DNA from 2 places in the Streptomyces sp. NPDC002958 genome. Region 1 is predicted to be linked to the other one. Evidence: predicted binding sites of a transcription regulator. Region 1 holds the regulator's gene; the other holds the start of a gene.

What was found. The regulator HspR, encoded in region 1, represses chaperone genes until heat shock. The targets are predictions, from matches to a motif close to TTGAGNNNNNNNNNCTCAA.
Region 2: the regulator HspR is predicted to act here: its motif matches at 1,400-1,418, upstream of lon (endopeptidase La).

What each region holds. Positions count from the first base shown of each region.
Region 1 covers NZ_JBVHDS010000007.1:252,172-256,284, reverse strand. Annotated here, with positions in the region: gene dnaK (molecular chaperone DnaK) at 1-174, shown strand, start outside; gene grpE (nucleotide exchange factor GrpE) at 171-812, shown strand; gene dnaJ (molecular chaperone DnaJ) at 906-2,090, shown strand; gene ACZ3IC_RS15750 (heat shock protein transcriptional repressor HspR) at 2,092-2,538, shown strand; gene ACZ3IC_RS15745 (helix-turn-helix transcriptional regulator) at 2,799-3,785, opposite strand; gene ACZ3IC_RS15740 (5'-nucleotidase) at 3,916-4,113, shown strand, end outside.
Region 2 covers NZ_JBVHDS010000002.1:501,526-505,638, reverse strand. Annotated here, with positions in the region: gene ACZ3IC_RS05745 (hypothetical protein) at 1-28, opposite strand, end outside; gene ACZ3IC_RS05740 (nucleotidyltransferase) at 388-1,206, opposite strand; gene lon (endopeptidase La) at 1,441-3,873, shown strand.

The DNA.
Region 1 (4,113 bases):
AAGGTCGCGGCCGTCTCCCAGAAGCTGGGCCAGGCGATGTACGCCGGCGCTCAGGCCGACGGCGGCCCGCAGGGTGACCCGCAGCCGGGCGCCCAGCAGGCCAAGGCCGACGATGATGTCGTCGACGCCGAGATCGTGGACGACGAGAAGGACGCGAAGGGCGGTGCGGTGTGACCGAGGAGACCCCGGGCTTCGAGGAGAAGCCCGACGTCCCCTCCGGCGTTACCCCCGAGGGAGCTGAGCCGAAGGACGCCTCCCCCTCTTCGGATGAGGAGGCGGCCCCGGCCGGGGACACAGTGCAGACAGTCGGCCTGACGGCCCAGCTGGACCAGGTCCGTACCGCGCTCAACGAGCGCACGGGCGACCTCCAGCGGCTCCAGGCCGAGTACCAGAACTACCGACGCCGCGTCGAGCGGGACCGGGCCACGGTCAAGGAGATCGCAGTAGCGGGCCTCCTGTCCGAGCTCCTGCCCGTGCTCGACGACGTCGGCCGGGCCCGTGATCACGGCGAGCTCGTCGGTGGGTTCAAGTCGGTGGCCGAATCGCTGGAGACGGTCGTCGCCAAGCTGGGCCTGCAGCAGTTCGGCAAGGAGGGCGAGCCTTTCGACCCGACGATCCACGAAGCCCTGATGCACTCGTACGCGCCGGATGTCACCGAGACGACCTGCGTGGCGATCCTGCAGCCGGGGTATCGGATCGGCGAGCGCACCATCCGCCCCGCGCGGGTGGCGGTGGCCGAACCCCAGCCGGGTGCGGCAGCCAAGGAAGAGAAGGCAACCGACGAGGAGAGCGGTGGCACCGAGGAGGTCTGACATCCCGTCTGACCACCTCGCGGCCCACCGCCCGGCCATGCGACCGGCCAACGGGCGGGTCGCATGGCCGATCGTCCGGAAGGAGGGACGTCGATGAGCACGAAGGACTTCGTCGAGAAGGACTACTACAAGGTCCTCGGCGTCCCCAAGGACGCCACCGACGCCGAGATCAAGAAGGCGTACCGGAAGCTCGCCCGCGAGTTCCACCCGGACGCCAACAAGGGCGACGACAAGGCGGAGGAGCGCTTCAAGGAGATCTCCGAGGCGAACGACATCCTCGGCGACAGTAAGAAGCGCAAGGAGTACGACGAGGCGCGTGCCCTCTTCGGCAACGGCGGCTTCAGGGCCGGACCCGGAGGCGCCGGAGGCAACTTCAACTTCGACCTGGGCGACCTCTTCGGAGGCACTCACGGCGGGGGTCAGGGCGGCGGAGCCGGCGGTTTCGGTGGCGGCGGTCTGGGCGATGTCTTCGGCGGCCTGTTCAACCGGGGCGGTACGGGGACGCGGGTGCAGCCGCGCCGAGGCCAGGACATCGAGTCCGAGGTGACGCTCAGCTTCAGCGAGGCGGTCGAGGGGGCCACGGTCCCGTTGCGGATGTCCAGCCAGGCGCCCTGCAAGGCGTGTTCCGGCACCGGTGACAAGAACGGCACCCCCAGGGTCTGCCCGACCTGTCTCGGCACCGGCCAGGTGTCGCGCGGTACCGGAGGCGGCTTCTCGCTCACCGATCCCTGCGTGGACTGCAAGGGCCGGGGCCTCATCGCCCAGGACCCCTGCGATGTCTGCAAGGGCAGTGGCCGGGCGAAGTCTTCCCGGACCATGCAGGTCAGGATTCCGGCGGGCGTCTCGGACGGCCAGCGGATCCGGCTGCGCGGCAAGGGCGGCCCGGGCGAGCGCGGCGGGCCGGCCGGCGATCTGTACGTCGTGGTCCATGTCGACGCCCACCCGGTCTTCGGCCGCAAGGGCGACAACCTCACGGTCACCGTGCCTGTCGACTTCACGGAGGCGGCGCTCGGCGGCGAGGTGAAGGTGCCCACGCTCGGTGGCCCGCCGGTCACCCTGAAGCTGCCGGCCGGCACCCCCAACGGGCGCACCATGCGTGCCCGCGGCAAGGGCGCCGTACGCAAGGACGGCACCCGGGGCGACCTGCTGGTCACCGTCGAGGTGACGGTGCCCAGGGAGCTGAGCACCGAGGCCAGGGACGCACTGGAGGCCTATCGGAAGGCGACCGCGGGCCATGACCCGCGGGCGGAGCTGTTCCAGGCTGCGAAGGGAGCTTGAGGTGGACGGCCGACGACGTAATCCGTACGAACTGACCGATGAATCACCGGTGTACGTGATCTCGATCGCGGCCCAGCTCTCGGGCCTGCACCCGCAGACACTGCGCCAGTACGACCGCCTCGGCCTGGTCTCGCCCGACCGCACGGCCGGGCGTGGCAGGCGCTATTCGGCCCGCGATATCGAGCTGCTGCGCACCGTGCAGCAGCTGTCGCAGGACGAGGGCATCAACCTCGCCGGCATCAAGCGCATCATCGAACTGGAGAACCAGGTCGCCGCCCTTCAGCAGCGTGTCGCCGAGCTCTCGGCGGCCGTGGACGGCGCGGCGGTGGCGATGCAGCAGCGCGAGGCCCAGGTGCATGCCTCGTACCGGCGTGATCTGGTGCCGTACCAGGATGTGCAGCAGACCAGCGCGTTGGTGGTCTGGCGGCCGAAGCGGCCGAAGGGCTGAGCGGGTCCGGCGCACCCTCACCCGTACGACGGACAGGGCCCGTCATCCGTGTACCTCACGGATGACGGGCCCTGTCCTGTGCGAATTCGTCCCCGTCTCTGCCCATCTGTGCCCCCCACTTCCGGCAGTGCAGCAAGATGACGGGGCAAAGCTTGCCGGGAGGGGCACCAGTCGGCGCGGGAGGCTCGTCATGTTCCGGTTCATGCGCATACCGGCGCAGGGCCGCGGTGGCTCTCCCCCGTATTGCGGTTGCGGCCCCTTCAGTCAGGATTCTGCTCCAGGATCCCCGACCGGGCTATCAGGTAGCCGAGTTGGGCCCGGCTGTTGCTTCCGAGGACGGCGGACAGCTTGGCGACATGCGCGCGGCAGGTGCGGACGTTCATGCCGAGGCGGCGGGCGATCGAGTCGTCGACGTGTCCCTCTACGAGGAGTTGGGCGATGGAGCGCTGGACACCGCTGATTCCTTCGGGGGTCGGGTCGTACTTGACCTCCTCCAGGAGTGGAGCAGCGCGGGTCCAGAGCTGCTCGAATACCTTGACGAGATACTCGACCAGCCCGGGATGGCGTAGTTCCAGGGCGACTTGGCGGTCGTCCTGGGCGGGGATGAACGCGACCGTACGGTCGAAGATGATGAGTCGCTCGATGAGCTCTTCGAGCGTCCGGATCTCCACGTTGTTGTCGGCCATCCGCTCGGCATAGGCGAGGGTGCCGGGGCTGTGGCGTACGGTGTGCTGATAGAGAGTGCGAATGCTGACACCGCGGTCCACCACGGAGAGGCCCCGTTCCAGGGCTTCGCTGAGGCGGTCTTCGCTACGGCCGCCGCCGGGCTGGACGGTGAGGACTTCCGAGCGGCATTCCGCCGTGGCGAGATCGAGTCCGGCGTTGATCCGGTTGACACCTTCCAGCACGGTGATGGCGTGGGTGGTCGGCGGGTCCTGTGCGCTGATGTCCATGAACGGCTCGAAGGACTCGGCAAGCAGGACCGAATGCCGTCGGCGCTCCTGGATCTCGCGTTCTATGGGGTGCAGGCGCTTCGCCAGAGCGGCGGACGGCGGTACGGGCCGCAGCCAGTCGGGGTCGTCGGGGTCGGGGTGCAGCAGGGCGAAGTCCATGAGGCAGGGCGCCGGTTCCACCTCGCTGCGGGCGATGCGTCCCGAGCGCAAAGCACTGGCGTAGAGACGGCCTCCCGCTTCGCATAGTTCAGTGATCCCGTGAGGATGTGTCGGCTTTGTGTCGCTTGCGACCATATTCTCCACCCCCCATGTTCCTGAACATGCAGGAACATGATGCATCGACCCGGTGGTGTTCGTGTGCCCAGGTGAGACATCGTCTTTAGGTGCGGGGGAGAAGAAACCACAAGTGAGGACGAAGCCGACTATGTATAAGCGAATGCTTCGCTCGGCGCTTGCCGCCTCGTTCGTCGCGGCCCTGGGACTCGGGGTGCTGAGCGGCAGCGACATTGCCTGGAGCGGCGGGGCAGCATCCTCGCCGGGTGACATCGCCTGGTCCACGCAGGCGTCGGTGCCGGGTGACATCGCCTGGTCCGCGCAGGCGTCGGTGCCGGGTGACATCGCC
Region 2 (4,113 bases), on a different contig from region 1:
CTTCCCCCGAGGGGCGCAATAGGCTCACACCCCCTCTATCGGGTACCGGACCCGGGTCGGTTCACATGTGGCTCACGCCACAGGCGGCGCGGGGGTGATCACGGAGGGCGGGACGTTGCTTCGGGGGCTTGTACGAAAAGAGGCCTCGCGCGGCGCATCAGGCTACGGACAAGGCGGTCCGCGAAGAACGACTCGCGGGGCCGCTGCTCGACGCAATTCCGCGTCAGCGCCGTACGGGAGAGACCGCCGTTCCTTCCGCCCGCAAGGACAGACGCATGGCTGCCATGTCCCTCTTCCTGGAGTACGCCGATCCGGACACCGTCCCCGCCGTGCTGCGCGCATCGAGGGCCGCTGCTGCACCCACCGGGTGCGGTCGGGGAGCGGTGGTCAGGGGCGTGGGGCCTTCTCGCCGTGCACAGCGCGGTACTCGGCTGCCAGCCAGGGCGCCAGATCGTCGATGAGCATGGCAAGGACGGCCGGGTCGGCGGAGGGGGCGCGGCCCGTGCGCGCGGCCGCCCGCATCTGCTCGATCCGCTCCGGGTGGTCCGGGTAGTAGCGGGCGAACACCTCGGCGGACTCCGCCAGATCGCTGGTCCAGCCGCCCCACCGTGGCATGACCAGGGTGAAGCCCGACCGGACGATACGGCGGGCGGCGCCGCGGCTGAGGTTTCGACGCTCGGCGTCGGTGGTGGCTGCGGCGGCCCTTCGTCGCCAGCGGGGGAGCGCGAGGTGGAGGTCCCCGTTGGTCTCGCGGGCGAGCAGCGAAGTGGGGCGGTAGTGCGGCAGCCGTACGGCGAGGTCCTCGCCCAGCAGCGGGGTGCAGAGGCAGGCGAGGAAGAAGCCGAGGTCGTTGCGTTCGAGTTCGCTGGTGAGGGTGTCGGCGCCGAACAGGAGGATGCCGACACCGTCGATCCGGTTGAACGAGGCGTCCAGCTGGGCCTCGAGGACACGGGCCGCTGCCTCGTCGGCCTCGGTGGGCTCGGTCCGCAGGGCGAGCAGCAGATCCAGATCGGAAACACCGGGAACGGCCGTGCCACGCGGAATGCTGCCGTAGATGTACGCGCTGTGTAGCCGCGCGGTGCCGAAGGCTTCGGTGATCCGGGAGCAAGCCGCCTCCACCACGGGCGCGAACGCCGCCGACACCCGGCTCAGCAAGCCCTCCCGCCGGATTGTTCCGTCCTGGTTCAGTCCACGATCGTCGCTCATACCGGCGCTCTGCCCGGTGTCCTGTCCGGCTGCCGACCGGTTCTTCAGGGGCCGGAGCGGTGTCGGGATCAAAGCGGACGCCCGCGGGGTTCTCATGGCTACGCGGGGCCCGACGGGGCCTGAGCACCGCGAGCGCGTTCGGGCGATCGCTCACAGCGAACGCACCCCGGGAACAATGGGCGACTCAGGAGCATTGAGTCTGCATAGCTCAACTTGACTGCCGAAAGGGAGATCATGGCTACCGAGTCCAATGCGGTCACTCCGCTCGCCCTGCCCGTGCTGCCGCTCGACGACGAAGTCGTGCTGCCCGGGATGGTGGTGCCTCTGGACCTGTCCGACCCTGATGTACGCGCCGCCGTGGAGGCCGCACAGGCCGCAGTCCGCGAGGGCGGTGGCAAGCCCGAGGTGCTGCTTGTGCCGCGCATCGACGGGACGTACACCGGCACCGGTGTCATCGGCACCGTCGAGCAGGTGGGACGGCTTTCGGACGGAGATCCGGGCGCGCTCATCCGTGGCCGTGGCCGGGTGCGGATCGGGGCCGGGACCAGCGGACCGGGTGCCGCGCTCTGGGTAGAGGGGACACGGGTCGACGCGGTCGTCCCCGATCCGCTCCCCGGAGCCGCCGCCGCGCTGGTCAAGGAGTACAAGGCACTCGCCACCAGCTGGCTGAAGAAGCGTGGCGCCTGGCAGGTCGTGGACCGGGTCCAGCAGATCGAGGACATCTCCACACTCGCCGACAATTCGGGTTACTCACCCTTCCTCACCACTGCCCAGAAGGTGCAGCTCCTGGAGACCGTGGACGCGGTCGCCCGGCTGAAGCTCGCCATCCAGTGGCTCGGTGAACACCTTGCCGAGCAGGATGTCGCCGAGTCCATCGCCAAGGACGTCCAGAAGGGCGTCGACAAGCAGCAGCGCGAATTCCTGCTGCGGCGCCAGCTCGACGCCGTACGCAAGGAGCTCTCCGATCTCAACGGCGGTGCTGGTTCCGGCGCAGACGAGTCCGACGACTACCGGGCGCGCGTCGAGGCCGCCGATCTTCCCGAGCACGTCCGCGAGGCGGCGCTCAAGGAGGTCGACAAGCTGGAGCGTTCCTCCGACCAGAGCCCCGAGGGCTCCTGGATCAGGACCTGGCTCGACACCGTCCTCGAACTGCCGTGGACGGAACGGACCGAGGATGCCTACGACATCCGAGGCGCTCAGGAGATCCTCGACGCCGAGCATGCGGGCCTGCAGGACGTGAAGGAGCGGATCACCGAGTACCTGGCGGTGCGCAAGCGGCGTTCCGACCGCGGTCTCGGTGTCGTCGGCGGGCGGCGCGGCGGCGCCGTGCTGGCGCTGGTGGGTCCTCCGGGCGTGGGCAAGACCTCGCTCGGTGAATCCGTCGCGCACGCCATGGGACGCAAGTTCGTCCGCGTCGCGCTCGGCGGTGTACGGGACGAGGCGGAGATCCGCGGCCACCGGCGTACGTACGTCGGCGCCCTGCCAGGACGTATCGTCCGCGCCATCAAGGAGGCCGGTTCGATGAACCCGGTCGTCCTGCTCGACGAGATCGACAAGGTCGGCTCCGACTTCCGGGGCGACCCGGCCGCCGCCCTCCTCGAAGTCCTCGACCCGGCGCAGAACCACACCTTCCGCGACCACTACCTGGAGGTTGAACTCGACCTCAGCGATGTCGTCTTCCTGGCGACGGCCAATGTGCTCGAAGCCATCCCGGAGGCCCTGCTCGACCGGATGGAGCTGGTCAGGCTCGACGGCTACACCGAGGACGAGAAAGTCGTCATCGCCCGCGACCACCTGCTCCCGCGCCAGCTGGAGCGGGCCGGTCTGGAGAAGGACGAGGTGACGCTCGACGAGTCCGCGCTGCGCAAGCTGGCCGGTGAGTACACCCGTGAAGCGGGCGTACGGAACCTGGAGCGGGCCGTAGCCCGGCTGCTCCGCAAGGTCGCGGCCCAGCATGAACTGGGCGACCGCGAGCTTCCGTTCACGGTCACCGAAGCGGATCTGCGCGGCCTGATCGGACGGCCGCACCACGTCCCCGAGTCCGCCCAGGACCCGGCCGAGCGCCGCACCGCGGTGCCGGGCGTGGCCACCGGACTCGCGGTGACCGGCGCCGGTGGTGACGTGCTGTTCGTGGAGGCGTCGCTGGCCGACCCGGAGACCGGGGCGTCCGGACTGACCCTCACCGGTCAGCTCGGCGACGTCATGAAGGAGTCCGCGCAGATCGCGCTGAGCTTCCTGCGGTCGCACGGCGCGGAACTGGAGCTGCCGGTCGCGGATCTGAAGGACCGCGGCGTGCACATCCACTTCCCGGCGGGCGCGGTCCCGAAGGACGGCCCGAGCGCCGGCATCACGATGACGACGGCGCTGGCCTCGCTGCTGTCCGGGCGGCTGGTCCGTACGGATGTGGCGATGACCGGTGAGGTCTCGCTGACCGGACGGGTGCTGCCGATCGGCGGCCTGAAGCAGAAGCTGCTGGCCGCGCACCGGGCCGGAACCAACACCGTGGTGATCCCGAAGCGGAACGAGGCCGATCTGGACGATGTCCCGGCCGAGGTCCTGGACACCCTGGAGGTCCACCCGGTGACGGACGTCCGCCAGGTGCTGGAGATCGCCCTCGCCCCGGCCTCCGCGGCCAGGCCCGAGGAGAGGATCCCGGCCGCGGCGTAGGCGCCACGGCGTGACGGGCGTGGCATCACGTGCGCGACCGGTACGGGCGGCCCGCTTTCCCGGCAACGGGTGGGCGGGCCGTTCCGCGTGCGTTGTGCGTTTTCGCGTATCGGGCGATGCGTCCATGCGTCGGGCGTTCTCGCGTCCCGGGCGATGCGTCCGCGTGAGGGGCGTTCTTGCCTACCGGCCGTTCCGTGTGCGCCGGGCGTTCTCGCGTATCGGGCGATGCGTCCGCGCGTC